Regions from separate parts of the Mesorhizobium sp. M0074 genome, predicted to be linked through region 1. Evidence: riboswitches for the same ligand, from Rfam matches in the RefSeq annotation. Region 1 holds a riboswitch; each other region holds the start of a gene.
The links. Region 1 has a riboswitch for cobalamin ahead of NKJ73_RS17480 (DUF1636 family protein). Riboswitches for the same ligand answer to the same signal wherever they lie in the genome.
Positions count from the first base shown of each region.

Region 2: linked by a shared signal. The riboswitch ahead of metE (5-methyltetrahydropteroyltriglutamate--homocysteine S-methyltransferase) and the one ahead of NKJ73_RS17480 (DUF1636 family protein) in region 1 are both predicted to bind cobalamin.
Region 3: linked by a shared signal. The riboswitch ahead of NKJ73_RS08215 (CbtB domain-containing protein) and the one ahead of NKJ73_RS17480 (DUF1636 family protein) in region 1 are both predicted to bind cobalamin.

Region 1 covers NZ_JAMYUM010000012.1:22,818-32,291, reverse strand. The annotation lists gene NKJ73_RS17490 (cobaltochelatase subunit CobN) at 1-1,856, opposite strand, end outside; gene cobW (cobalamin biosynthesis protein CobW) at 1,873-2,913, opposite strand; gene NKJ73_RS17480 (DUF1636 family protein) at 2,924-3,343, opposite strand; cobalamin riboswitch at 3,382-3,585, opposite strand; gene NKJ73_RS17475 (winged helix-turn-helix domain-containing protein) at 3,615-4,814, opposite strand; gene NKJ73_RS17470 (NADH-quinone oxidoreductase subunit A) at 5,150-5,515, shown strand; gene NKJ73_RS17465 (NuoB/complex I 20 kDa subunit family protein) at 5,506-6,087, shown strand; gene NKJ73_RS17460 (NADH-quinone oxidoreductase subunit C) at 6,093-6,698, shown strand; gene NKJ73_RS17455 (NADH-quinone oxidoreductase subunit D) at 6,708-7,898, shown strand; gene nuoE (NADH-quinone oxidoreductase subunit NuoE) at 7,899-8,966, shown strand; gene nuoF (NADH-quinone oxidoreductase subunit NuoF) at 8,977-9,474, shown strand, end outside.
Region 2 covers NZ_JAMYUM010000031.1:29,077-38,550, reverse strand. The annotation lists gene NKJ73_RS30545 (transposase) at 1-165, opposite strand, end outside; gene NKJ73_RS30540 (MFS transporter) at 456-2,084, shown strand; cobalamin riboswitch at 2,577-2,776, shown strand; gene metE (5-methyltetrahydropteroyltriglutamate--homocysteine S-methyltransferase) at 2,872-5,217, shown strand; partial or broken gene NKJ73_RS30530 (FMN-binding negative transcriptional regulator) at 5,262-5,438, opposite strand; gene NKJ73_RS30525 (dihydrodipicolinate synthase family protein) at 5,473-6,375, opposite strand; gene NKJ73_RS30520 (trans-sulfuration enzyme family protein) at 6,428-7,660, opposite strand; gene pdxR (MocR-like pyridoxine biosynthesis transcription factor PdxR) at 7,743-9,239, shown strand; partial or broken gene NKJ73_RS30510 (MOSC domain-containing protein) at 9,401-9,474, shown strand, end outside.
Region 3 covers NZ_JAMYUM010000004.1:271,268-280,741, reverse strand. The annotation lists gene NKJ73_RS08225 (heparan-alpha-glucosaminide N-acetyltransferase) at 1-674, opposite strand, end outside; gene NKJ73_RS08220 (SRPBCC family protein) at 892-1,059, opposite strand; cobalamin riboswitch at 1,410-1,606, shown strand; gene NKJ73_RS08215 (CbtB domain-containing protein) at 1,643-1,822, shown strand; gene NKJ73_RS08210 (CbtA family protein) at 1,838-2,620, shown strand; gene cobU (bifunctional adenosylcobinamide kinase/adenosylcobinamide-phosphate guanylyltransferase) at 2,613-3,134, shown strand; gene cobO (cob(I)yrinic acid a,c-diamide adenosyltransferase) at 3,136-3,753, shown strand; gene cbiB (adenosylcobinamide-phosphate synthase CbiB) at 4,121-5,092, opposite strand; gene cobD (threonine-phosphate decarboxylase CobD) at 5,091-6,146, shown strand; gene NKJ73_RS08185 (tyrosine phosphatase family protein) at 6,143-6,646, shown strand; gene NKJ73_RS08180 (serine hydrolase domain-containing protein) at 6,766-7,920, shown strand; gene NKJ73_RS08175 (creatininase family protein) at 7,985-8,788, opposite strand; gene NKJ73_RS08170 (RidA family protein) at 8,846-9,229, opposite strand.

The DNA.
Region 1 (9,474 bases):
AGGCCAAAGGCGACCAGCGCATGGCGCGGCGGCAGCGTCGGGTCGTGATAGTCGGCGCGGCGGTCGGCTGAGCGCCCGCGGTCAGGTGCGAGTGCCACGGTGACGTTGCCGAAGGTGGCTGCGCGGAAGGCGAATTTTGCGGCGGCAGGCGCTTGAACACCCCCCTCTGTCCTGCCGGACATCTCCCCCTCAAGGGGGGAGATTGCGCTGTTGTCTCTGCTTTCGCCAATTACCGAGGGCCTTAAGGGAGAGCCGGTGGCGGAACTGCCAATCTCCCCCCTTGAGGGGGAGATGTCCGGCAGGACAGAGGGGGGTGCCTCGCACAAACTTGTCTCATCTGCCGCATTCCCCCATGCGGCCGTCACGGCAGCTATCGCTTCAGCAGGCAATTCCGCCGAGTACCCGAGATAGTCCTCAAACCCCAACCCTTCACCTCCACGCTCCAGCACCTCTAGCAACTCGCGCGGCGTTTGCGGAATCCTTTCAACGGCGTAGCCCTGTTCGCTCAGGTCGTGCAGCATTGCCAGCACGCTGGACGGCACGTCGAGACCAACCGCGTAGCCGGTGCGACCGGGGGCGCTCGGATAGTCGGGGATCAGGATGGCGAGCTTGCGCTCCGAACGCGGCGTCCGCTGCAGGCGCACGAAGGCCTCGACACGGTTCGCCACTTGCGCCACGCGGTCGGGCTCAGGCCGGTTGGCGAAGGCGCGGAAGGCCAGCGCCGGGTCGGTTTCGCTTTCGCCCTTGAATGAAATGGCGCCGGCCAGGATGCGGCCGTCGAGCTCGGGCAGGACGACATGCATGGCAAGGTCGGCGGGCGCCAGGCCGCGCTGATTGGTTTGCCAGATGTCGCGGCGGGTGGTCGCGACGATGACCTGGAACACCGGCACGCCGGCGCGGTCGAACAGGGTTTCGACACCGGGCTCGGCACCCGAGGCGAAAGCTGTGGCGGTGATGGTGGCGGCAGGCTTCAGGGTTGCGAGCGCGGTTTCGACAAAGGCGAGCGACGCCGGGTCCTTGAGGCTGGAGACGAACATAGGCACGGGAGCCATGCCGCGATGGCGCAGGGCTTCGAAAAGCGCGTCGATGGGCGCGACATCGGCGGCGAGCAGCATCGAACGGTAGAAGAGAATTGGCACGACGTCCCCCTCCCCCTCGAGGGGAGGGTGGCCCGCAGGGCCGGGTGGGGTCGTCACGGCAGTGCGCGACGTTTTGTGTAGGCGCGCTTCGGAGAGGCCCCCACCCCCGGCCTGCGGCCGGACCCTCCCCTCGAGGGGGAGGGGGACGCCGCGTTCTACGACCCCCAGTCCCGGCTCGTAAAATCCCGCCTTTGGCACGCTAACAGGTTCGGCTACCGCCGCACCCGATCCAGCGAGACTTGCCAGCCTCTGCACCAGCGCCGTCATATTTGCCGGCCCGCCCTCGCGGAAATAGCCAAGCAGGGCGTCCAACTCCTCGCGCGGCAGCGTCGAGCCTTCGATCAGTCGCAAATCCTCGTCGTGGCTCTCGCCCGGTAGGAGCGCCAGCTTGATACCGCGATTTCGCGCGATAACGGCGAGCTGGTCGCAGCCATAGCGCCACCAGTCATAGCCGCCGAGGATGCGGACCAGAATGACCTTGGCGTGGCGGGCGACGCTGTCGATCCACAGATCGACGGACATCGGATGGCGCAGGTCGCGCAAGGCGGCGAGCCGCATCGACGGCAGGCGGTGCGCATCTGCCTTCCACGCCGCCGCCAGCCCGGCCAGGTCGCTGTCGGTGAGGGACAGCGCCACGACATCCGCAGGCGTTTGCCTGAGATCGACAGGCTCGGCGAGATCGTCGAGCGAGGCGGATGTGGTGGTGAGGATGTGCATCGCGGTTCGTGCTTTGTCAGCCGGCGAGGATACGCTCGATGGCCGGGCGGTTCAGCCCTTTCAGTCCGATGACGACGAGGCGCGAGCGGCGATCGTCTTCTGCGGTCCAGGCGCGGTCGTAATAATGGTTGACGCGCGGACCGACCGCCTGCAGCAAGAGCCGCATCGGCTTACCACCGACCTCGACGAAACCCTTGACGCGCAGCACGTTTTCTTCCTCCGCAGCCGTGGCGACGCGCTGTGCCAACTCGTCCGGGTTGGACACCGACGCGATGTCGATGACGAACGAATCGAAATCGTCATGCTCGTGGTCGAGTTCGTCGTCGTGATGGGTCTTGCGGTTCTCGATGTCGTCCTCGACGGCGAGGCCGAGGCCGAGCAGCACCGACGGGTCGACCTTGCCTTGCGAAGTCGGTACGATCTTCACCGCGCGCGCCACGTGCTTGCCGATGACGGCATTGGCGCGGGCCGAGCCGGCGGCGTCCATCAGGTCGCTCTTCGACAATATGATCAGGTCGGCGCAAGCGAGCTGGTCTTCGAACACCTCCTCGACCGGATCGTCATGGTCAAGCGTCTCGTCCTGCGCGCGCTGCGCCTGCAGGGCGTCCATGTCGTTGGCTACGCGGCCATCAGCCAGCGCCGGTCCGTCGACCACGGCAATGACGCCGTCGACCGTCACGCGGCTTTTCACCGACGGCCACTGGAAGGCTTGGACCAGCGGCTTGGGCAAAGCGAGGCCGGATGTCTCGATCAGGATGTGGTCGACCCTCGGCGTCAGCGACAGGATCTGGTCCAGCGCCGGGACGAAATCATCGGCGACGGTGCAGCAGATGCAACCATTGGCCAGCTCGACGATGTTTTCCTCGGGGCAGGTGTCGATGCCGCAGCCCTTCAGGATATCGCCGTCGATGCCGATGTCGCCGAACTCGTTGACGATGATGGCCAGGCGCTTGCCTTTGGCGTTTTCGAGCAAATGGCGGATCAACGTCGTCTTGCCGGCGCCGAGAAAGCCGGTGACCACGGTGCAGGGAACGCGCGAAAGGGAGGCAGCGGTCATGTCAGGTCCTTCAAAGGTCAAGGGGAGGGATGCGGGCAACCAGGCCGCGCTTCAGGCAATCGGGACGGCCGCGCCATGGAATGAGCCCATCCGTCGAGGTGGCGAACAGCTTTGCCCCGGTGACGAGATCGGCGCCGCTGGTCGTGGTCAGATCACCGAAGACGTAACTCCAGCAGCCGTCGCGCAGCATGGCCGCGCTGAGCCGGCGCTTGCAATTGCCGAGGCATTCGACGGTGCGGATTTTGATGTTTTCGCCGCCAGCGGCGCGGCGCGTGTCCTCTGCGAGCAGTTCGCCGGCGCGCGGATGAGCGTCCGAACCGGTCTCGTCACGGCAGGACGAGCAGACGATGACGGTAACGCCGGCCGGGGAATCACCATGGCCGGACAATAAATCCGCTGTCTCAGCCGGAAAACTGCTGTCGCGTTCCAAATCAGGCTCCTTGCCCGGAAAACCCGCCAGGCGATCGGATTCTTATGTCCTAGACGGCAGGTCTCCTGGCTCGCGGGTCATCGCCTGGGTGCCGCCTTCCCGGGAACATCCCAGTGGTTTTCGGCCGAGGCTCGTCGCTTACAGTTGCGGGGACAGCCGCGGATTTGAAATCGAGATTTCGCACCGCATTCCCTCTTGGCCCTTGCCGTTGCGGGCAGGGGACCGTCTGGAACGGATTTAGGCTTGTGGGGGTAGTCGTGTCAACGCACGTCTATGACGCGGCGATATCCGCGAGCGGCCGGCCGAGGTCGCCGGCAGCCGTCACCTCGATGCGCTCAAGCCCGAGCCAGCCCTGCATCTGCTTCAATTCCTCGAAAAGGGCGGCTGCAGTTTGCGGCGGGGCGCCGGGCTCCGCATAGGCGGCATGGACGCGCAAGACGCCGGCCGGGCGGTCGGCCCTGAGGTCGACACGCCCGACGATGCTGTCGCCGAGCAGGAACGGCAGCACGTAATAGCCATACCGGCGCTTTTCGGCCGGCGTGTAGATCTCGATGCGGTAGTGGAAGTCGAACAACCGCTCGGTGCGCGACCGCTCGAAGACGACAGGATCGAACGGCGCGAGCAACGCGCGCGCCTCGATCTTGCGCGGCAAACGGGCGTCCTTGTGGAGATAGGCTGTTTTGTTCCAGCCTTCGACGCTCACCGGCAACAGGTCGCCGGCCTCGACCAACTCCTCGATGCGGCCCTTGATGTCGGCGGGCGAGAGGCGGAAATAATCGCGCAGGTCGCTTGCCGTGGCGACGCCATGGGCGCGGGCGGAGATGCGCAGCAATTCGCGGTGAGCGTCTTCGGGGGAGGGCGTTGGCAGACTCAGTATTGTTGGCGGCAGCACGCGCTCCGGCAGATCGTAGAACCGCTCGAAGCCGCGGCGATGCGCAGTGGTGATGCGGCCGGCCCAGAACAGCCACTCGAAGGCATGCTTGGCATGGCTCCAGCCCCACCAGCCGCCCGAACCCTTCTGCCCTTCGAAAGCCGACGCCGCGATCGGGCCTCGTTCGGCGACCTCGCGATAGATGTCTTCGATATAGGCGGCGTGCTTGCGGCCCCATTTGGCCAGCCCGCTGTACATTTCGTCGCCGCGCTGGGCCCGCTGCATGCGCCAGCGCATCAGCGGATAGGTCTCGACCGGCAAGAACGAGGCTTCATGCGCCCAATATTCGAAGACCATGCGCTTGCGCGTTACGGCGGCGTTGTCGAGCAACGCCAGCTTGTAGGGGCCAAGCCGCGAATAAAGCGGCATATAATGGGCGCGCACCACGGCGCTGACGGAATCGATCTGCAGCAGGCCGGTACGGGCAAGCACGCGGGCCAGATGCCGGCGGTCGGGTGTACCGGTGGGTCGCGGGTCATTGAATCCCTGTGCCGCCAGCGCGATGCGACGGGCCATGGCAAGCGAGATTTTTTCCTTCATGAAGGCGGCATCCGGACGATTTTGGACAGAGAAAATGACCTGCGATTCCGTGCCATGCTAGCAGGGTTTTGGCGGCATCCATGTCAGGAGAGAAAAGTGGAGTAAAAAGTGAAGGAAATCAAACAGGAGCGGATCGGACCAGTTTTCCCGGATATGCCGTCCAGCACCGCGATTTGAACAAGGTTTGACTTGCTTCGCCGAAAGCGCTGCGCTAACCCTCGCCGCGTTGCAGCATAGAGCCCCCTTAAAACGGTTCAGTGGTTAAACTGTCACGCTTCCGCAAGTGGGTCCGGTGCTGTAATCAGAGTGGATTGGCCGCAACGGAAAGCTGCAGAATGAACGCATTGTTGAGTTCGTACCTGCCCATCGTCCTGTTCATCGGCGTGGCGCTGGTCGTCGGACTGGCGCTGCTCGCCGCACCCTTCCTGGTGGCCTATCGCAACCCCGATCCGGAAAAGCTTTCCGCCTATGAGTGCGGCTTCAACTCGTTCGACGACGCCCGCATGAAGTTCGATATCCGCTTCTACCTGGTGTCGATCCTGTTCATCATCTTCGATCTGGAGGTGGCCTTCCTGTTTCCTTGGGCGGTGTCGTTCAGTCAGATCGGCATGCTCGGTTTCTGGTCGATGATGGTGTTTTTGGCGGTGCTGACCATCGGCTTTGCCTATGAATGGAAAAAAGGAGCGCTGGAATGGGATTGAACGACAGTTCCGGTACGCTCGTCGCGCCGAAGCCCAAGGGCCTCATCGACCCCAACACCGGCAGGCCGGTCGGGTCCGACGATCCATTCTTCCTGGAGATCAACAACGAGCTCGCCGACAAGGGCTTTCTCGTCACCTCGACCGAGGCGCTGATCACCTGGGCGCGCAGCGGCTCGCTGATGTTCATGACGTTTGGCCTCGCCTGCTGCGCCGTCGAGATGATCCATACGTCGATGCCGCGCTATGACTCGGAGAGGTTCGGTGTCGCGCCGCGCGCGTCCCCGCGCCAGTCGGACATCATGATCGTCGCCGGCACGCTGACCAACAAGATGGCGCCGGCGCTGCGCAAGGTCTACGATCAGATGCCGGAGCCGCGCTACGTCATCTCGATGGGCTCCTGCGCCAATGGCGGCGGCTATTATCATTATTCCTATTCTGTGGTGCGCGGCTGCGACCGCATCGTGCCGGTCGACATCTACGTGCCCGGCTGTCCGCCGAGCGCCGAAGCACTGCTCTACGGCATCCTTCTGCTGCAGAAGAAGATCCGCCGCACCGGCACGATAGAGCGGTGAGCGGCATGACCCAGGCGTTGAATGATCTCTCGACCTATCTCGGCGAGAAACTGGTCGGCCGGATCGGCGAGGCGGTATTCGCCTATGGCGAACTCACCATCCCAGTCGAGCCGCGCGACCTGATCGAGGTGGTCACCTTCCTGCGCGACGATCCGAAATGCCAGTTCATCTCGATCATCGACGTTTGCGGCGCCGATTATCCGTCGCGGGCAAAGCGCTTCGACGTGGTCTATCATTTGCTGTCGCCGAGACAGAATATCCGCGTCCGCATCAAGGTCCAGGCCGACGAAGAGACGCTCGTGCCGTCGATCACCGGGATTTATCCCGGCGCCGACTGGTTCGAGCGCGAGACCTACGATCTCTACGGCGTGCTGTTTTCAGGCCATCCGGATCTGCGGCGGATTCTGACCGATTACGGCTTTGAAGGCCATCCGCTGCGCAAGGACTTTCCGCTGACCGGCTTCGTCGAGGTGCGTTACGACGACGAAGCCAAGCGCGTCATCTACGAGCCGGTCGAGCTCAAACAGGAATTCCGCAATTTCGATTTTCTCAGCCCTTGGGAGGGGACGGATTACGTCCTTCCAGGCGACGAAAAAGCCAAGACGAATTGAGACGCCAAAATGGCTGAGACTTCCGTTCGCAACTTCAATATCAACTTTGGGCCTCAGCACCCTGCTGCCCATGGTGTTTTGCGGTTGGTTCTAGAACTCGACGGCGAAGTCGTCGATCGCGTCGATCCGCATATCGGGCTGTTGCATCGCGGCACGGAAAAGCTGATCGAGCATAAGACTTACCTGCAGGCCGTGCCCTATCTCGACCGGCTCGACTATTGCGCGCCGATGAACCAGGAGCATGCCTTCGCGCTTGCCGCGGAGCGGCTGCTCGGTATCGAGGTGCCGAAGCGGGGGCAGTTGATCCGAGTTCTCTACTCCGAGATCGGCCGCATCATGTCGCACATCCTCAATGTGACGACGCAGGCGATGGATGTCGGCGCGCTGACGCCGCCGCTGTGGGGCTTTGTCGAGCGCGAAAAGCTAATGGTGTTCTATGAGCGCGCCTCGGGCTCGCGCATGCATGCTGCCTATTTCCGCCCCGGGGGCGTGCATCAGGATCTGCCGCAGAAGCTGATCGAGGACATCGGCAAGTGGATCGACCCATTCCTGAAATCGGTCGACGATCTCGACGCGCTTTTGACCGGCAACCGTATCTTCAAGCAGCGCAATGTCGACATTGCCACCGTCTCCTTGGCGGACGCCTGGGCCTGGGGTTTTTCCGGCGTCATGGTGCGCGGCTCGGGCGCGCCGTGGGACCTGCGCAAATCGCAGCCTTACGAATGCTATGCCGAGCTGGATTTCGACATTCCGATCGGCAAGAACGGCGACTGTTTCGACCGTTATCTGGTGCGCATGGAAGAGATGCGGCAGTCGGCAAAAATCATGCGCCAGTGCGTCGACCTGTTGCTCGGCAAGGAAGGCAGCGGACCGGTGTCTAACCTCGACGGCAAGGTGGTGCCGCCAAAGCGCCAGGCGATGAAGCGCTCGATGGAAGCGCTGATCCATCACTTCAAACTCTATACCGAAGGCTACCGCGTGCCGGCCGGCGAGGTCTATGCGGCCGTCGAGGCGCCGAAAGGCGAGTTCGGCGTCTATCTGGTCTCGGACGGCACCAACAAGCCCTACCGCTGCAAGCTGCGCGCGCCAGGCTTTGCACATCTGCAAGCCATGGATTTCCTCTGCCGCGGCCACATGTTGGCCGACGTTACCGCCGTTCTCGGCTCCCTCGACATCGTGTTTGGTGAGGTCGATCGCTAAATGTCAGTCCGCCGTCTCGCAGAAGCCAGCCTCCAGCCAGCCTCCTTCGCCTTCAACCGGGCGAATGCGGCGGCGGCGAAGCAGTGGATCAAGAAATATCCGAAGGGGCGCGAACAGTCCGCGATCATTCCCTTGCTGATGCTGGCGCAGGAACAGGAAGGCTGGGTGACCAAGGCGGCGATCGAGACGATCTCCGACATGCTCGGCATGCCCCGTATCCGTGGGCTCGAAGTCGCGACCTTCTATACGCAGTACCAGCTCAATCCGGTCGGTACCCGCGCGCATATCCAGGTCTGCGGCACCACGCCCTGCATGCTGCGCGGCTCGGAAGCGCTGATGGATGTGTGCCGCTCGAAAATCCATCACGACCAATTCCACACCAACGACAAGGGCACGCTGTCGTGGGAGGAGGTCGAGTGCCTCGGCGCCTGCGTCAACGCACCGATGGTGATGATATTCAAGGACACCTATGAGGATTTGACGCCGGAGCGGCTTGCCGAGATCATCGACCTCTATGACGCCGGCAAAGGTGCTTCGGTGACGCCAGGACCGCAAAACGGCCGCATCACCTCGGAGCCGGCCAGCGGCCTGACGACCCTCAAGAGCGAAAAGGCGATCCTCAAGGCGACCCGCGACCGGGAAACCAGGGCGGCGACCAAGGCCGCCAAGGATGCAGAGCCGGCGGCTGCCGCCGCAGCACCAGTTCCGCCAGCGGCTTCGGCCGCGCCTGCACCGGCGCCGGTTGCGCCCTCGAATGCCAGCAAGCCGAAAACCGATGCGGTCGAGACCAGCCCGGCGCTGAAATCGCCGTCGGCGACGAAAGTCGCGCCTGCGGCGGAAAGGGCGGCGAGCGTCGCAGCGCCTCTGCATTCGGCCGCCAATGCCAACAAGGCCGAACCGCAGGTCGAGGACGTCTCGAAACAGCGCAAGGGCCCAAAGAACAAGGCCGAGCCGGCGTCTGCTTTCAAGGCGCCGGAGGCCAAGGTCAAACCGGCGAAGGCTGCCGCCAAGGCGGCCAAGCCGTCGCCCGGAAACAGGAGCCGGCCGACCGGCAAGAAGCCGGTCTGAGGAACGAGCAATGCTTCAGGACAGAGACCGCATCTTCAACAACATCTACGGCCGCTTCGACAAGTCGCTGGCCGGCGCCATGGCGCGCGGCGCCTGGGACAACACGCCCGGCATCGTTGCCAAGGGGCGCGAGTGGATCGTCAACGAGATGAAGGCATCGGGCCTGCGCGGCCGCGGCGGTGCCGGTTTCCCGACCGGGCTGAAATGGTCGTTCATGCCCAAACAAAGCGACGGCCGGCCGAGCTATCTCGTCGTCAATGCCGACGAGTCCGAGCCCGGTACCTGCAAGGACCGCGACATACTGCGCCACGACCCGCACACGCTGGTCGAAGGCTGCCTGCTTGCCGGCTTCGCCATGGGCGCGGTCGCCGCCTACATCTATGTGCGCGGCGAGTTCATCCGCGAGCGCGAGGCGCTGCAACGCGCCATAGACGAGGCCTATGCGGCCAAGCTGATCGGCAAGAACAACACCTCCGGCTACGATTTCGACATCTACATGCATCATGGC
Region 2 (9,474 bases), on a different contig from region 1:
CACTACAGTAGAGTCAACAAGCTGACGATTTAACGGCTCGACTTCGTTTGTTGTTTCGGCCATCGCCGCGGCGATGTCGAAATTGCCCCAGATGGAACGTGCGGATTTTTCATAATTGCGCTTTTGTTTGACTTCCACGGTGAATGGTCGCGTCTGCCGCCTCATAGTTCCTTCCTGAATAGGAGAATGAAGTCGCCGCTCGAATTTTTGGCGCTTCCTGGTTAGCGCGGAGCATTATCGTATAGCCGCTCAACGGGCAAGTGATGCCGGTCTTCGATGGCTGACCCATCTGGGGAGATTTGAGCGGCTTCGCGCGTCCTGCGCATGCCTGTAAGGCCGCCAAGTTTTCTGGGTTAGCAGGCGCGCCACTGTGGCAGCTTGGCTTGTACGGCGAGGCCATGGTTGAGTGAGGCGAACCAAATCCAGCCCCGCGGTCGATCCCGAAGCTTCCCACAATGGCGAAGAGAACATCTTCACTCGTTCCTTTTCAGCACAAGACCTTCCGTTCGCTATGGTCGGCTGCACTCGTTTCGAACCTTGGCACCCTGGTGGAAGGTGTGGCGGCGGCTTGGCTGATGACCAGCATCGCCACCTCCCATGGAATGGTGGCGCTCGTCCAGTCATCGACCACCCTCCCCTACATGATCTTCTCCCTCGCGGCGGGAGCGCTCGCGGACAACTTTGACCGTCGCCGGATCATGTTGACTGCGCAACTGCTGATGGTCTGCGTATCCGCCTTCCTGGCGTTCCTGACCTATGCGGGGGAAATGACACCCTGGATCCTTCTGGGTCTCACCTTCCTGATCGGCTGTGGTTGGGCATTGCACGATCCCTCTTGGCAAGCCTCGATGGGGGATATCCTGCCTCGCGAACACCTGCCTAGCGCGGTTGCGCTCAACGGCATGAGCTACAATCTCATGCGCAGCATCGGGCCGGCGATTGGCGGCCTAATCGTGGCCACAGCCGGTGCGGCCTTCGCGTTCCTCTTTAACGTCTTTTGCTACTTCGCTCTGATCGCTGCGCTGTTGCGGTGGAAAGCGGTACGGGCACGACAAGCGCTGCCGCGGGAGGCTTTCGGCAGTGCGATGGCGGCGGGCTTCCGTTACGTGCTCTTGTCGCCGAACCTTCTCAAGGTGATGTGCCGGAGTTTCATTTTCGGCCTCACCGCCGTTGTGATTTTGGCTCTCCTGCCGTTGGTCGCTCGCGAACAGATCAAAGGGACCGCAGTCACCTACGGCGTGATGCTCGGCTTCTTCGGCCTGGGAGCGATTTGCGGCGCGCTCCTCATTGGGCGGGTCCGAGAAGTTCTCTCCAACGAATGGGTCATTCGCGGTGCGTTCTTTATACTGGCGATCAGCTGCTTCTTTCTGGCATGGAGTGAGGACGTTTGGCTGAGCTGTCTCCTCCTCATGCCGGCCGGTGCGGCCTGGATTCAATCATTCTCGCTGTTTAACGTCACAGTGCAGCTTTCGGCGCCGCGGTGGGTGGTTGGACGCGCCCTGTCTCTCTATCAGACGGCCACATACGGCGGCATGGCGGCGGGAAGCTGGCTTTGGGGCGAACTGGCGGATGTCCAAGGTGTTTCGGGAGCCTTCCTCGTCGCCAGCGTGGTTCTTGTGATTGGTGGACTGATGGGCATCGTTCTGCGTCAGCCGGATTTCGAAACGCTCAATCTGGATCCGACCAACAAGTTCAGCGAACCGACGCTGCAACTTGATCTGCGGCCACGAAGCGGTCCGATCATGGTGATGGTCGATTATCGTATCGATCAGAGAGATGTCCCAGAATTTCTCAGTGTGATGACATCGTGGCGAAAAGCCCGGCTGCGAGATGGCGCCAGACAATGGGCGTTGCTGCGTGACCTGGAAAAGCCCGAACTATGGACCGAGTGCTATCATGTGCCAACCTGGGTCGAGTATGTTCGCCACAACAACAGGCAGACCCAGGATGACGCCGAAATCGTTGCGCGCCTGGAAGCGCTGCACCGTGGCGATTGCCCGCCCAAGACGCATCACAAGATCGAACGCCAAACCGTGCGCGTGCACGACGATTTGCCGCTCAGGCCTCATTTGGACAGGACTTGAGCTGGCCCGTTGGTTTGAGCCGGTTACCTTGAGCCGGTGGGCTGCGAACAAGCAGGTCGAGACATTGGCCTCGATCACTTCGCAACACGCGCTGCGCCGGCCTCGGGTGCTCCCCTCGAAATCATTGTGTCGTATCACCGAGGGCATCACGGCCAACAGCTTCCTAGGCAACAGCCTCGCCATTGAGCCGAATATGGTCGCGAGCAGATCACCGACGAAGCGGTCGGAACCTCGGAGCCGAAGTTCGATGCCGAGGTGGCGTTCGCATGATGCGCGAAGCAGCACCACGGCGCTTGCCGGTATGTTTGCGCCCGGCAGCCGACGAACTCCTATCCTCCCGGACCGCTGTGCGTCATCGCTTTGATTTACCGGCCGCTCAAGGCTTCCACAGTTTTCGCTTTCGAGGCGACCTTTGGCAACATGCCAACCGAAATTTAACATAACGACATAAACATTTCTTTATGCGGCATTGACAAAGAAGCGAGCTGCTGTAATTGTCTCCCGTGTCGTGGTTCTCCGTACGGCGGTGCCGCAGCGGAGCTAAGAGGGAAGCCGGTGCGATGCCGGCGCTGCCCCCGCAACTGTTAGCGGCAAGCTAACCCCACTCATGTCACTGAGGCGAATAGCCTTGGGAAGACGGGTAGAGGCTATGACCCGCGAGCCAGGAGACCTGCCACGGCGAATTACGTCCATGGGCGGGGTGTCTCGGTGGCCGCTGCAGCCTGGCGTTCGTGCCGGCCTGCTAGCGCCTTCCTTGTCACCGACGCCCCAACCATCGGGGTATGGCATGACTGTCTCTCAGCAAATTCCTGTAGCAACGCTCGGCGTGCCGCGCTTCGGTCGTCGGCGAGAACTGAAGTTCGCGCTTGAAAGTTACTGGTCCGGAAAATCTTCCGCCGCCGACCTTCTCACGACGGCGAAGGCGCTCCGTGCCGCTAGTTGGGAAGAGCAGCACGATCGCGGCGTGTCGAAAATCCCGTCGAACGACTTCTCGCTTTACGACCATGTGCTCGACACCGCAGCCATGGTCGGCGCCCTTCCGTCTCGTTACGCCTGGAATGGCGGCGAGGTCCCACTCGACATCTACTTCGCTATGGCGCGCGGCAACCAAGGTCAGACGGAGGATTGTGGGCACGGTGGTCACCAGCATGCGGCTCATCGGCCTGGTGTAACCGCGATGGAAATGACCAAGTGGTTTGACACCAACTATCACTACATTGTGCCGGAACTAAACGATGATCAAACGTTCGCTCTTTCGTCGACGAAGCCGGTTGATTACTTCCTCGAGGCTAAAGCCCTCGGCATTCACACACGCCCAGTCATCCTTGGACCGGTCACCTTCCTCAAGCTGGCGAAATCGCCTGCCGAGGGATTCGATCCCATCGCGCTCCTGCCGCGGCTGCTGCCCGTCTACGAGCAACTCCTGCAGAGGCTGAAGCTGTCGGGAGCCGACTGGGTGCAGATCGATGAGCCAGCGCTTGTCCTCGATCTGAACCCGAACGAACGAGCTGCGTTCGAATTCGCCTATGGCCAGCTGTCGAAAGCCGCGCCCGAGCTGAAGATCATGCTGGCTACCTATTTCGGGCCGCTGGGAGACAATCTCGAAACCGCGGTTTCTCTGCCCCTGGCCGGGCTGCATATTGATCTCGTGCGCGCTCCCCAGCAGCTGGAAACGGTGGGTCGGCTCGCACCGAAGGATCTGGTGCTCTCGCTTGGCTTGATCGATGGCCGCAACGTCTGGCGTGCGAACCTGCCCGCCATTCTCGACCGCATCAAACCGATCGTCGCCGGCTGGCCCTTGGACCGCGTCGAGATCGCGCCTTCTTGCTCGATGCTGCATGTGCCGATTGACCTGCGCATGGAGACGGAACTCGACGCGGACATCAGGTCGTGGCTCGCCTTCGCGGCCCAGAAGACCGACGAGTTGGTGTTGCTGGCCCGGGCCCTGTCCCAAGGCAGGGATGCGGTGGCAGGCGCGTTGAAAGCGTCTGCCGAGGCTGCCGCCACCCGCGTGACATCCACGAAGATCCATGACCCGCTTGTTGAGGGGCGGATCGCCAGCATTGACGACAGCATGAAGCGACGAGAGAGCGCTTTTGCCGAGCGCTCCAGAGTCCAGGCCGGCACGCTCGGGCTGCCGCCGTTCCCGACGACGACCATCGGATCCTTCCCGCAGACGCCGCAGGTACGCAGGGCGCGGGCCGCTCATGCGAAGGGCCAGCTGAGCTATGTCGACTACGAGACCTTCCTGAAGAAGGAGATCGAGGCTGCAATTCGCTGGCAGGAAGAGATCGGGCTGGACGTGCTGGTGCACGGTGAGTTCGAACGAAACGACATGGTACAGCATTTCGGCGAGCAGCTGTCCGGCTTCGCCTTCACCCAGCATGCCTGGGTGCAGAGCTATGGGTCGCGTTACGTGCGCCCCCCCATCATCTTCGGCGACGTATCGAGGCCCAATCCGATGACGCTGCGCTGGTGGCAATTCGCCCAGTCGCTTACGGAATACCCTGTGAAGGGAATGCTCACAGGCCCAGTGACCATTCTCAACTGGTCTTTTGTTCGCGACGACGTACCGCGCTCCGAAGCCTGCCGCCAGATCGCGCTTGCCATCCGCGACGAAGTGAGGGATCTCGAATGGTCCGGCGCAAGGATGATCCAGATCGATGAGGCCGCGTTTCGCGAAGGATTGCCACTGCGCCAGTCTGATTGGAAAGACTATCTCGACTGGGCTGTCGAATGCTTCCGGATCGCCTCAACGGGTGTAAAGGACGCGACTCAAATCCATACCCACATGTGCTATTCGGCGTTCAACGAGATCATCGACGCGATCGCCGAAATGGATGCGGATGTAATTTCGATTGAGACGTCGCGCTCGAAAATGGAACTGCTGGACGCCTTCACGAGCTCCAAATATCCGAACGAAATCGGGCCCGGAGTCTACGACATTCACTCACCACGTGTCCCGGAAGTCGGGGAGATTTCGGATCTCGTCATGCTTGCCCGCGAGCGACTGTCGGATTCCCAACTGTGGGTAAACCCGGACTGTGGCCTCAAAACACGCAAATGGGAGGAGGTCCGCCCTGCCCTCATGAACATGGTCGATGCAGCACGCGCGCTCCGGGAGAAAGTGTAGGCCGGAAGGTTTCCTGGTTGCTCACCATGTGGTGAGTTCTCGGCTGCCGCATGTGGGCCGTGGGAACCGTTTTCTCCCTGTGACGTGTCGAGTTCGAAGGGGATGTGATTGGCGTCGAGACCGCTCCGGCCATGGGTTATCAGCATGCCAAGTGCGCTGTTCTCGATCAGTTCGTAAAGGACTTCTCGGCTCGGTTCATCGAAATGCGCGGGTACATACATGACAGGTTCCTTCACTGGCCGCCGGGTTCGCTGTTCACCGGTTGACATCCGATGGCAAGCGTTCCAACGCGGCGGCGATCTGGCGCTTCGCTGCTGAGGGCAGAGGCAGGATGGGACGCGGGGGGTCGGCACGGCAAATGTCGAGCAATTCGGCGAGTGCATAGACGACGCGAAGGCTCGAGAACTCCTTGAAGAGTCTCCAGAGCGGCGCAAGCGTGGCATCGATCCGTCGCGCTTCGGCCGCATCGCCCTGTTGCGCCGCCGTGACGATCTTCACGCAGACCTCGGGCAGGATGCCGGCGAGGACGCTGTACCATGTGTCGGCGCCGGCGATCATGGCCTCTGCGGCGTTCCAGTCGCCGCTGTAGCCGATCGAGAACCCTTCCGGCACAGTGCGCCTCTGGTCGGCCAGATGGCTCTTGATCGCTTCGCCCTTGTCTGTCGGATTTTTGATAGCGACAATCCCACCCACCTTTGCCAGGCGGCTGACGAGTGCTGGGGTGAAATGGAAATGCGTCGTTCCTGGATTGTCGTAGACGACGATCGGCAGGCCGCTCTCGCACGCCACCGTCGAGAAATGTTCGAACACCTCGTCCTCAGTGAGCGGGGTGTAGGAGGCGGCCGCAAGCAGCCCCGCGGCAACTCCAAGGGCCTTGGCGTCCTGCGCGAACCTCACTGCTTCATCGGTGCGCAACGCGCCCACACCCACCACGACCGGCGTTCGCCCGGCGATTTCGTCCAAGGTCTCGGCGAGCGTCCGTCGCCGTTCCTCGCGCGACAGATACATGTAGGTGCCGGTGCTGCCGAGAAGACCGATGGAGTCGACCTGAGCGGCGCCAAGCCGAGCAATCAGCCTGCGCAGAGCAACGGTATCGACGCGGCCGTCACGATCGGCGGGCGTGATGGGAAACGCGGAAAGGCCGCTCAGGAATGCCATGGCAAGGCTCCGGGTTTGTACGCGAGCGCGGGACTGGCCGGACCACAGGTCATCACAAGGCGTCCAGAGCCCGCCGCAGGTCGGCGATCAGGTCCTCGGCGTCTTCAAGACCCACCGAGAGACGCATGAGGTCCTCGCCGACTCCATCGGCCAGATGCGCATCCTTGCGGATCGGCTGACGAGCACGGGTCAGGCTTGCCGGATGATAGATGAGGCTGTCGGCATCGCCGAGGCTGACAGCCCGGGTGATCAAGTTGAGCCGGTCCATCATCCGGCGCGCGCCCTCGAACCCAGCGTGGAGGCCAAAGGCCAACATGCCCGAGCCTTGGGACATCTGCTTTCGCGCCGTCACCTGATCAGGGTGCGAGTCGAGGAAGGGATAACTCACCCATGCCACCGCCGGGTGCGCCTCGAGCGCCTGAGCCACCGCAAGGGCAGTGGCGCTGTGCCGTTCCATGCGCAGCGTGAGCGTCTTCAGACCGCGCAGGATCAGGAAGGCTGACATGGGCGAGAGCGCTGCGCCGGTGATGTAGCGCAGGCCCGTTTCGTGCAGCGTGCGGAGCGTTTGCGCGTCGCCGAGAATCGCCCCGCCAAGGGCATCGCCGTGCCCATTGATGTATTTGGTCAGCGAGTGGAGCACGAGGTCTGCCCCATGTTCGAGCGGCCGCTGGAGCGCGGGGGAGGCGAAGGTGCTGTCGACTGCAACCTTTACACCGCGCGCGTGGGCGCGCTCGGCAATGGCAGCGATGTCGAGGATGCGGCTCAGCGGATTCACCGGCGTCTCGAAGAAAACAAGCCGGGTCCGCTCGGTAATCGCGGCATCGAGATTTTGAGGATCGGACAGGTCGACCGCGACGACCTTGATGCCGAAGCGGGGGACCGCCTGTTCGACCATGGCAAGCGTGTTCGCATAAAGCGTCTTGTGGACGATGAGTTCATCGCCTTGGGACAGGAGCGACAAGATCAGTGTGCCGAAAGCCGCCATCCCCGAGGCAACGACCAAACCTGCCTCGGCTCCTTCCAGATTGGCGAGCCGTTGCTCGAGGATCTCCGTCGTCGGATTGTATTCGCGCGCATAGAGCCTTCCGCCAAGCGCGGCGGCGGCCTCGTTCGCTGCCACGCTTTCGAATCCATAGGTCGAGGTCAAGAAGACTGGCGGCTGAACGGCATAGGAAAAGCCGGCCGGATCGTAGCCATGATGGATCGCCCGAGTGGCGAATCCGGGACCGGTGTCGTTGAGCGACCGCGTGAGAGCATCGGTTTCGGATTGATAGGAACGGGTCATTCGGCCTCTAGATCTTTCTTGGGTTTCCGAAAGATTGACGGCAAACTGGCCAATGTGAAATATCCAGTTGGCGATGAATGAAATGGTCCAGTCTTCAAGTGCCGGTTCTGCAGGTCGCACGCACGCGATGGGTGCACGCCAGATCTACGAGGCTCTTCGCGAGCAGATCCTCGGAAGTGTCTACGAAACCGGCAGTCAGCTGCCGTCCTCCCGAGGCCTCGCAAATGACCTTGGGGTTTCGCGAACGACGGTGACGGTCGCCTATGAGCAACTGGCTGCGGATGGTTTCATCGACGTCCGTCAAGGCGCACGACCCCGCGTTGCATCCTCGCTGATCGGTCCTGAGACGAGCCGCACTGTCGCGAAACGAGTCGGCCCGGTTCATCTGTCCGCCTATGGCGAACGACTGCGCGTCACGCCGCCCTGGCCGGATTATCTGCCGACTGGACTGAAGGTCGATTTCCGCTATGGCGACCTGGCGCCGTCAGACTTCCCCGCATTGGTCTGGAAACGTGCGATGAACGAGGCGATGGGGCAGCGCCCGTTGCGTCTTGCCTATGACGACCCTCGCGGCTCGCGCCGGCTGCGCCAGGCGCTCCAGGGCTATCTCTGGCGCGCCCGAACGCTGAGCTGCGACCTCGAGCAGATCATCATCATCAACGGTTCGCAGCAGGGCCTCGATCTGTGCGCTCGCCTGCTTCTCGATCGTGCCGACCGCTTCGTCATCGAGGACCCGTGCTACAGGATGGCGCGTCAGGTCTTTGCCAGTACGGGTGCCTTGCCCATCCCCGTCACCGTCGACGAGGACGGGATGAAGACGGAGTTGCTGGCGGGGATCGGGGCGCGACTGGCCTATGTCACGCCATCGCATCAGTTTCCGCTGGGCGGCGTCATGCCGATCGCGCGCCGCCATCAGCTTCTGGAATGGGCGCGGCACAACAACGCCTATGTGATCGAGGACGACTACGACAGCGAATATCGCTACGACATCAATCCGGTCCCTCCGCTGCACAGTCTCGAGGACCACGGGGCTGTCATCTACCTCGGCACGATCTCCAAAACGCTCTCGCCGATGCTGCGCATAGGCTACCTCGTCGTCCCGACGGAATTGCAGGAGGTCTTCGCTACCGCCAAACAATTCGCGGACCGGCATTCGCCGGTGGCTGAACAGGAGGCTCTGGCCTGTTTGTTCGAGAGTGGCGGCTACGAAAGCCATGTGCGACGTGTGCGCAGGCTGAACGGCGAGCGGCGGGAGACGTTGTTGGGCGCCTTGCGGCGCAGCTTCGGAGATCGCATCGCTGTCCAGGGAGCAGAGGCCGGTCTGCACGTCGTCGTTTGGTTCGACGAACTGCCGCGATCGCGGGAAACGACCCTGGTCGAAGCCGCCCGAGACGCGGGCCTGGGGCTGCACCTGATCTCGCCCCTTTACGAGCGGCAATCGGACGAAGGCCACATCGATCGCGTGGGGCTTGTCATGGGCTATGCCGCCTTGAGCATTCGGCAAATCGAGAAGGGCGTTGAGATCCTGCGAGCGGTTGTCAAGCAGGTGCAAGACGCGTTGCCGGGACACGGTGGCTAAAACGGCGGGACGTGGCGTGCTGGCGAGGAAACCGACCCTTGGGCTGAACCGCATTTCGTTGCAAAGCCAACTGGACTGGGAATACGTCATGCAACTGGTGCTGTTGATCAGGCCAGTTTGGCGGCAGATTTTCGTGCGAGACGAATTTCCGAAAGCGATGCATGACCTGGCAAGGAAAGCTGCTTCACATCCATATCGCGCCCGCTACCTCCTATGAAATGGAGGATCTGGAGGA
Region 3 (9,474 bases), on a different contig from region 1:
AAGACCAGCGGATTTGCCCAGCGGCCGGGCGCCAAGGCCGACTGCCGCGTCAGCGCGCCGGAGGTGGCGGCGAGCTTGGTAACCGCGATGCCGGCAAGTACGGCGCCGAACCAGGGCAGCAGTGGAACGTAGTCGTTGGAGCGCGGGTTGGTCGCCGACAGGCCGACCCACCACAAAGCCGGATGATCGAAAGTTTCGGATCGCAGGTAGAAAGGCGCAGCGACGACGAATACGGCGACAAGCAGCGTCAGCAGCGCCGGGAGGCGCAGGAACGCCAGGCCGAGCAGGCTGGCGAGCGCGATCTCGTGCAATATGCCGAAGAAGATGAAGCCGTCGGGCGTGGCGATGCGGGTGACCAGCGATATTGCGAGCGCTGCCCCGGCAACCATGGCGAAGCGCTTCCAGAAGCCGGTCCAGCGGATTTTCTTGCCATGGGCGAGATAGAGGCTGATGCCGACCAGGAACAGGAAGCTCGAGGCGATGCAGCGCGCGTAGATTTTCCACCAGCCGAAGGCGGTGAGGCCGGGATCGGTGTAGCCGAAGAATTCGAGGTCCCAGGTGAAATGATAGCTCGCCATGGCAAGCAAAGCGATGCCGCGTGCAATGTCGATAACGGCGATGCGCTTCGACTTCGGTTGATCCTGAACGGCTGCGCTCGGCGTGTCGATGCTCATGGTCTCGCTGTCTTGGTTCAGCCCGGCAAGACGACTATCACGGTTGCCACCGTCAAAAGAAGCAGGGCCTTGCGTCGCGTTGGTACCGGTCGGCATCAGAACTGCTTTAGGCCAGAGCCGGAAAGCCTTTGGCCGGCGTGCTGGCGTTTTTCGGACTGGGCGCGGTTTTCGCGACACTCGGGCTGCTGGCGGCGGCCTGCGGCTTCGTCGCCTGGCGCTATCTGCCCAAATCGCTTTGATGTGCGAGCGCCGCATGGCGCTCGCGCACCCAGTTGTGGAAGCGGTGCAAGTCGTATTCCTCGGGCATCAGTACGCCGGCCTTGTGGCGCATCGAGCGCAGGCCCATCTGGTTGACCTCGCAGATATCAGCATCCTCCTCCAGCACCTTGGTACCGAAGGCGACGATGTTGTCGATATCCGCGGCCGGATCGGCGAGCGCTTCGCCTCGCGGCAGACGAGCAGCCAGTTGCGATACCAGATGGCCTCGAGATCGCGCTGATAGGCCGCGATGTCCCAATAGGCTGATGACGGCAGCGTCGGCTCGGCCCGCGTCAGGCCGTTGTAGGGACCGCGCTCATTCGGGCTGGGTTGCATGCCGGCTTCCTCCCCATCCGCCAGCCGACACCCGGCTGCGAAAATTGTCAATCGCGGCGCCGGCCGACCGGGCTTGGCGAGGCGGCGCATTCGCCACACGATCCGGCGGAATTTGGTTTGCCGGGCGCGGCGATTCTGCCTATAGTCGCTGATGTCGTCGGTTCCGTTTGGAACCAAGAGGGAATGCGGTGAGGGCAAGTTGTTTGCCCAATGCCGTGGCTGCCCCCGCAACTGTGTGCGGTAGTCCTCTCCATATGCCACTGAAGGTTCGCCTTCGGGAAGGTGGGGAAGGGCGCTGATCCGCGAGCCAGGAGACCTGCCGGCGACAGGAAACTGACTTCTATGCCCTCGGGTGGAGGGCGAAAGGACAAGACATGAATACCGCTTCCGTTTCGCTCGGCGCTTCCGCCTCCTCGCAGTCGCGTCTCATGCAGCTGGCGCTTGCTGCATTCCTCGGCATTTTCGTCATGGGCTTTGTCGGCTTCTCGCATATCGATGCGGTCCACAATGCCGCGCACGACTATCGCCATTCGATGGGCTTTCCCTGCCACTAACAAGGGGCTGACATCATGACACTGTTTCGCAACGTCGTGTTCATCGCGGCGATCGCAGGGCTTGTGGCCGGCGTGGCTCTCGCCTGCATGCAAGCCTATGCCACGGTGCCGCTCATCCTGAAGGCGGAAGTCTACGAACAGGCCGGCGGCGGCCATGACCATGCCGCGGCACCTGCGACACCGGCTGAAAACGCTGCGGGCACGACGGCTATGAGCAGCGCCGCGCCGGCACCGGCTGAAGCAATGGCTCCGGCTGAGGACGAAGGCTGGGCGCCGGCGGACGGTTTCGAGCGCTTCGGCTTCAGCGTCGTTGCCAATATCGTCACCGGCATCGGCTTTGCGCTGGTCCTGGTTGCGGTTTCGGAATTCGCCGGCGGCATCGGCAATTGGCGCCAGGGCCTGTTCTGGGGGCTGGCCGGCTTTGCCGCGTTCACGCTGGCGCCGGGCCTCGGCCTGCCGCCGGAACTGCCGGCGATGCCGGCGGCCGACCTTGTCCAACGCCAGATATGGTGGTGGGCAACAGTGGTGGCGACAGCGGCCGGTCTCGGCCTTATCGTCTTCCGCAGATCGCTGCCGCTGGTGGCTCTTGCCGTGGCGTTGATCGTTGCGCCGCATATCGTCGGCGCGCCGCAGCCCGATAGCTTCGAGACGGCGATCCCGGAAGACCTGCACCACCAGTTCGTGGTGGCGGTGACGCTGACCAATCTGGTGTTCTGGCTGGTGCTCGGCGCGGTCGTCGGCGTGGTGCGTGGACGCTTCACGGGCACGGCGACCAGCCTGCGCGACAGCTTTGCCTGACCGCGCTGCCGGGGCACTGACCCTGGTCATCGGCGGTGCGCGGGCCGGAAAGAGCGCGCATGCCGAGAGCCTGGTAACGGCCTGTCCGCCGCCTTGGAGCTATATCGCCACGGCGCAAGCCTATGACGACGAGATGCGCCAGCGCATCGCGCTGCACCGCTCGCGCCGCGGCGCCGGCTGGACGACCATCGATGCGCCGCTCGACCTTGCCGGCGCGATCGGAGCGCTGCCTGACGGCCAGCCGGTGCTGATCGACTGCCTGACGCTGTGGCTGACCAACCATATGCTGGCCGACCATGATGTCGAGGCCGAATGCCGGAGGCTGGCCGATGTGCTGTCGCGGCCGCGTGGGCCGTGGTTCGTGGTGTCCAACGAGGTCGGCCAGGGCATCGTGCCGGACAATGCGCTGGCAAGACGGTTTCGCGACGCCGCCGGCCGGCTGAACCAGGACGTCGCGGCTGTTGCCGGCACCGTGCTTTTGATGGTGGCGGGGCTGCCGCTCAAGGTGAAATGACATGGCTGATACTATCGATCCCAAGGACGAGGAACGCCACCGCGCCAAGATGGCCAAGCGCAAGGCGGTGCAGGACGCCGAGGTCGCGGCCAAGACGGTCGAGAAGGGGCTGCTGATCGTCAACACCGGACCGGGCAAGGGCAAGACCACGGCCGCCTTTGGGCTGGCGCTCAGGATGCTCGGCTATGGCAAGCGCGTCGGCGTCGTTCAGTTCATCAAGGGCAAATGGCACACCGGCGAGAAAGACGCCTTTGCCGCCTTCGGCGACCGTGTCGTCTGGCACGCCATGGGCGAAGGCTTTACCTGGGAGACACAGGACCTGAAGCGCGACATCGCGGCGGCCGAGGCTGCCTGGGCGAAAGCGCTGGAGCTGATGGCCGAGCCGTCGATCAGCCTCGTGGTGCTCGACGAGCTGAACATCGCGCTGCGCTACGACTACCTCGATCTCGAAAAGGTGGTCGCGGCGCTGAAGGCGCGTCGCGAAGGCCTGCATGTCGTCGTCACCGGCCGCAACGCCAAACCGGTATTGGTCGAGGCGGCCGATCTGGTCACCGAGATGGGCGTGACCAAGCACCACTTCTCCGCCGGCGTGAAGGCGCAGCAAGGGATTGAGTTCTGAGGGCTGGTGCTGGCGCCTCTTCTTCCTTCTCCCCTTGTGGGAGAAGGTGGATTGGCGCGCAGCGCCAAGACGGTTGAGGGGTGCTGGCCGGAGCGCTGTTGGTGCCAAGCTGGAACACCCCTCATCCGGCCGCTTCGCGGCCACCTTCTCCCACAAGGGGAGAAGGGAAAGCCGCACGAAGCGGCTCGCCCCTGGAATGGTAAGGGTGAGGGGCGGCGCCGACCTGACGCGATTATTTGAGGCGTAGCCTTATTTTGTTCTTGCTTTGTGCCGGCGGCTATGCTACTAATTTCGGTATGGTGCTAATTGGGCTCCAACGACCCGTCGCTTGGCGGGTTTTTTGTTTCCGCTCGATCTCGAGCGCAGATCACGCCAAGATAACAACCACCGCGACCACGCCGAACAGCGCGATCAGCAGTAAGTCGGCGACGCGGTAGAGTTTCAGCGCCCGTCGGATGTCGGTGCTCTCGACATCATCGTGCCGGCCGCCTTCGCCCATCAACGCGTCTTCGACCATGACGCCGTCGTAGGAACGGGGGCCGGCGAGCGCCAGGCCGAGCGCGCCGGCCATCGCTGCTTCCGGCCAGCCGGCATTGGGCGAGCGGTGTTTTTTCGCATCGCGCCGCACGGCGTGCCAGGCGCCCTTGGCGTCGGCGCCCTTGACCAGGAAAGCGGCGAGTACGATCAGAAGAGCCGTCAGCCGCGACGCCGGCAGATTGATCCAGTCGTCGAAGCGCGCAGCCGCCCAGCCGAAGGCTTCGTGGCGCGGAGTGCGGTGGCCGATCATCGAATCGGCGGTGTTGGCGGCCTTGTAGGCGACGCCGCCGGCGAGCCCGCCGATACCGAGCCAGAAGGCCGGCGCGACGACGCCGTCGGAGAAATTCTCGGCCAGGCTTTCGATCGCGGCGCGGCAGACAGCGGCCCTGTCGAGCTTTTCCGGGTCGCGACCGACGATCCGCGAGACGGCAATGCGGCCCATATCCAGTCCGCCGCTGTCGAGGGCGTCGGCGACCGCTTCGACATGCTCGGCCAGGCTCTTCTGCGACAGCAGCGACATCGCCAGGATTGCGGTGACCAACAAGCCGAGTGGAATGCTCCAAAGCAAGGTTTCGAGCCAGAGGGCGAGGGCGGCCGGCACCAGCACGATCACCAGCAGCGCGACGACGCCCCAGCAGCGACGGTCCGCGTCGGAATCAGTGGCGCGGTTGAGCCTGCGGTCGAGAAAGGATATCAGCCTGCCGAACCAGGTGACGGGATGGCCAATGGCATCGAAGAGCCGGGCCGGGTAGCCGAGTACAAGTTCGATGGCCAGCGACAGGAAAGTGATCAGGATCGGCATGAAGTCTCTTGATGGAGTGACGGCGGCAGTGGACCACGGCGGAAGCCTTGGCCGGGCGAGGGCGCTTTTCCCTCACGCGCCGCTGCCTTTCGTCGACCTCTCGACCGGGATCAATCCGCACTCCTACCCGCTTTTCGATTTGCCCGCCACCGCCCTGTCGCGATTGCCGGAAACAGCGCGCAGCCGCGACTTGGCTGAACGCGCGGCAAGCGCCTATGGCGCCCCGTCGGCGGCGAATGTCGCGGCGGCGCCCGGCACGCAGATTCTGTTGCCGCGCGTCGCTTCCCTGGTCAGCCCGGGCACGGCGCTGGTGCTCGGGCCGACTTATGCCGAGCATCGGCGGGCAGCGGCGATCGCCGGCCATGCGGCGGCTGAAGTCGATGATTTCGAAGCCCTGGCGGCGGCCGACCTTGCCGTCGTCGTCAATCCCAACAACCCGGACGGGCGCGTCGTCGAGCGCGAAAGATTGCTTCGACTTGCCGGGACATTACGCGCCAGAGGTGGGCTGCTGGTCGTCGACGAGGCCTTCATGGATGTCGGCCCGCGCAGCGAAAGCCTGGCCGGCGACGTCGACCAGGGCGGCATCGTCGTGCTGCGTTCGTTCGGCAAGTTCTTCGGCCTGGCCGGCCTGCGGCTCGGCTTTGCACTGGCCGATGCGCTGACGGTCGAGCGGCTGGAGGCGCAATTCGGGCCATGGGCGGTTGCCGGGCCGGCGCTCGAATATGGCATAAGGGCGCTTGCCGATACCGGCTGGCAGGCCGGGATGCGGCGCCGTCTGGCCGAGGATGCCGCACGGCTCGATACGCTGTTCGGCCGCTTCGGCGTGCCTGTCGTCGGTGGCACCGCGTTGTTCCGCTATATCAGGCTGGCGGGCGCCGCCGGCCTGTTTTCGGTGCTCGGCCAGCGCGGCATCCTGCTTCGGCATTTCGCCGATCGTCCGGCTGTGCTGCGCGCCGGCCTGCCGGGAGCCGACGAAGAATGGCGGCGGCTCGAATCGGCACTTGCCGGCTGGGCCTCGCGGCGCGACGATGGGGCCAAGGAGACTTCGCGATGATCCATGTTTGTTCCCTGGCAAAAATCGAGGAAACGGTGGCAAGGACCGGGGCCGAGCGGCTGCTTTCGCTGCTCGCCGCCGGAACGGAGGTGATGCGACCGGCCTCGATCACCAGGGAAAACCATCTGCATCTGGTCATGCACGACATTGCGGTGGCACAGGAGGGCATGACCATGCCGGGCGAGGAGCATGTCTTGAACCTGCTCGATTTCGCCCGCCAATGGGATCGCTCGCGGCCGCTGGTGGTGCATTGCTATGCCGGCATCAGCCGTTCGACCGCCTCGGCCTATATCATCGCGGCAGCGCTGGCGCCGAAGCGCGACGAGGCCGAGTTGGCCGAGACGCTGCGCGCGCTGTCGCCCACGGCGACACCCAATCCGCGGCTGATCGCAATTGCCGACGCACTGCTCGATCGCAGGGGCCGGATGATCGAAGCGATCCAGGCGATCGGGCGCGGCGCGGATGCTTTCGAAGGCACGCCGTTCGAATTGAAAATCTGAGCCTAAAAACAAATTCCAGGAAAAGTGCGCAGGAGTTCTAGGACACGGCCAAGGGGCGAATGATGATCGGGAGAATTTTGGCCATCGTTGTTGGCGTGGTCTGCGCGACAGGCAGCGCCATGGCCGCGTCCATGCCGGCTCTCAAGTCGATCGACCTGGCAGCGCTCCAAGCCACTGTCGAGGGTTTGGCCAAGGAACTTATGCTGCCCGGTGCCATGGTTTTGCTCAAGACTCCGCGGGGCAACCTCGTCTTCGGCTATGGTACGACTGAACTGGGTGCCACGAACCCGCCGCGCGCCGATACCCACTTCCGTGCGGCCTCGAACACCAAGACGATGACCGCCGCTGTCATCGTGCAACTGGTGCAGGAGGGGAAACTGAGCTTCGCCGATCTGATCTCGAAATACGTCCAGCGCGTTCCCAACGGCGACGAGATAACCATTCGGCAGCTCATAACAATGCGGAGCGGCCTCCCTAACTTCACCGATGCGCCGGAACTTGCCGAAAGCCTGGACAAGTATCCTTACAGGGTATGGACCGCTGATGAAGTACTCGGCATGGCGTTCAAACGGCCGCCGGACTTCGCGCCGGGTGCCGAATTCGAGTACAACAACACCAACTACTATCTGCTCGGCCTTGTTGCCGAGAAGATCGACGGCAAGCCGCTCTCGACCATCTTCCGGGACCGCCTGTTCGGGCCGCTCGGCATGAAGAACACCGCTTTGCCGCCGAGCACGTCGAACGCCATCCCCGAGCCATACTCAAACGGCTATCTCTACGGCAGTACTTCGTACGCCCTGGCTGATGCGCCCTATCCGGACGACCTCCAGGCTGCGGCCAGGGCGGGAACGCTCAAGCCCAACGACGACACATGGCAGAACCCGTCCGCCTACTTTGCGGCTGGCGGAGTCATCTCCACCGCGGATGACCTCGCGACCTGGATGCGCGCGCTGGTCGGGGGCAAGCTCTTCAATGCCGACTTCCAGCGGCAGTGGCTTGCAAGCCCTGAGGCGCCGGAGCCGGGCGAACCCGCCATGCAAAAATACGGCTATGGCATCCTAACGCTGACCTTCGGGCCTAACGAAATCTACTATCACGAAGGCGAGATGCCCGGTTACCAGTCCTTCATGGGCTACGATCCGGCCAATGATGTCACCCTGGTCATATGGACCAACCTGACTCTCGCGCTCGACGGCCAGGCGACCGCCAACACCTTGATGGTGAAGATACTCGACGAAATCTACACGGTGTCGCCGCTTCAAGAGGTGAAGTGAGGATCCTCGCGCGCGAATGGAATCGCCCCTCGTGAGCGAGGCCTGAGGTGGTGGGATCAAACACCTACGCCAACCAATCCGCCAGCTTTGCCTTGCCCACGTCCCTCAGCAGGCCGATGAAGCCGTCGGCCTGATGTTCGGCGGTCAGCCGGCCTTTTTCGGCGGTGGCAATGCTGGCGTCGCCGACCACGCCATTCGGGTTGAGATCGCTGGCGATCCAGGCGAAGGCGTGCGTTCCGGTGTGGCGCAGCAGCGAAAATTCCTTTTCGGCGCGGGCGACCTTGGACACGAAATTGTCGGCCTTCCCCATATCGACGAGGTCGGGCCGGAAGTGCAGCATCAGCGAGGTCTCGACGTCGCCGCCATGGATGCCGTGGCGGTCCTCGAGCTCGGTGTACATGCCGGCCGGCCGGCCAAAGCGTTGCCAGCTGGTCTTTACCGCCAGCATCTTTGCCCGCACACGCAATTCGCGGGTGACGATGCCCATGATCTCCTCATTGCCGCCATGCGAGTTGACGACAATCAGTTTTCGGACGCCGGCGCGCGCGACCGACAGGCCAAGTTCGGTCCACGCCTCGACCAAGGTCGTCGCCGGCAAAGTGAGGGTGCCCGGCGCATGCAAATGCTCGTTCGACTTGCCTACCGCCTGGACCGGCAGGATGCGGATGTCGAGATCGCCGGGCAGGCGCGCGATCACCGTTTCCAGCATGCCGTTCATGATCGAGGTGTCGGTCGAGACCGGCAGATGCGGGCCGTGCTGCTCAATCGCCGCCAGCGGCAGAACGGCAATGGTCGCCTCAGGATCGACGGTCGCGTATTCGGTGGTCCGGTAGTCACCCCACCATACGCGTTTTTTTGCAGCGGTCATGTCATGCCCTCTTGAACCGACAAGCCCAGACCTAACGCGGGAACGATCGGCTGTCGATCATCCCGCCGCGATGACCTCGATCTCGACCTTGAATTCCGGCCGGGCAAAACCGGACACGATCATCAGCGTCGAGGCCGGCGCCGGGCCGGCGAACAGCCGGTCGCGAACCTCCATATAGGGGCGCAGGAAGGCGCGGTCGGTGACGTAGGCGTTGATGCGGACGATGTCGGACAGGCCGAGCCCGGCCTCGCCGAGAATCGCCGATATGTTCCGGAAACAAAGCTCGGCCTGTGCGCCGGCCTCCTCGGGGATCTGGTCGTCCGGGGTGATTGCGACCTGGCCCGAACACAGCACCAGCCGCTTGCCGGGCGGCAGTTCGACGCCATGGCTGTAGCGGGCGAAGGGCGGCTTGATCGACTTCGGCGTGAGAAATTTGAACATGGCAATCTCCGTTCACGGCAGCCTAAAGCGGGATCGATGCGGGCATCAAGATGGCGGTGCATGTCACGAGGGCGATTGTGGACAGGCGATCAAAAAATAGGCACGATGCCTTTCGTACAGCATGACCCGTCCGGCCTTCGCGCCGCCATTGCTCAGGCGGGCATTGCACAAGCGGGCGGTCCCGGCGCAACGCGCCGGTGGCATGTGTCTTGCTTCTTGAAACAATGGTGTCGAGCCCGGCGCGT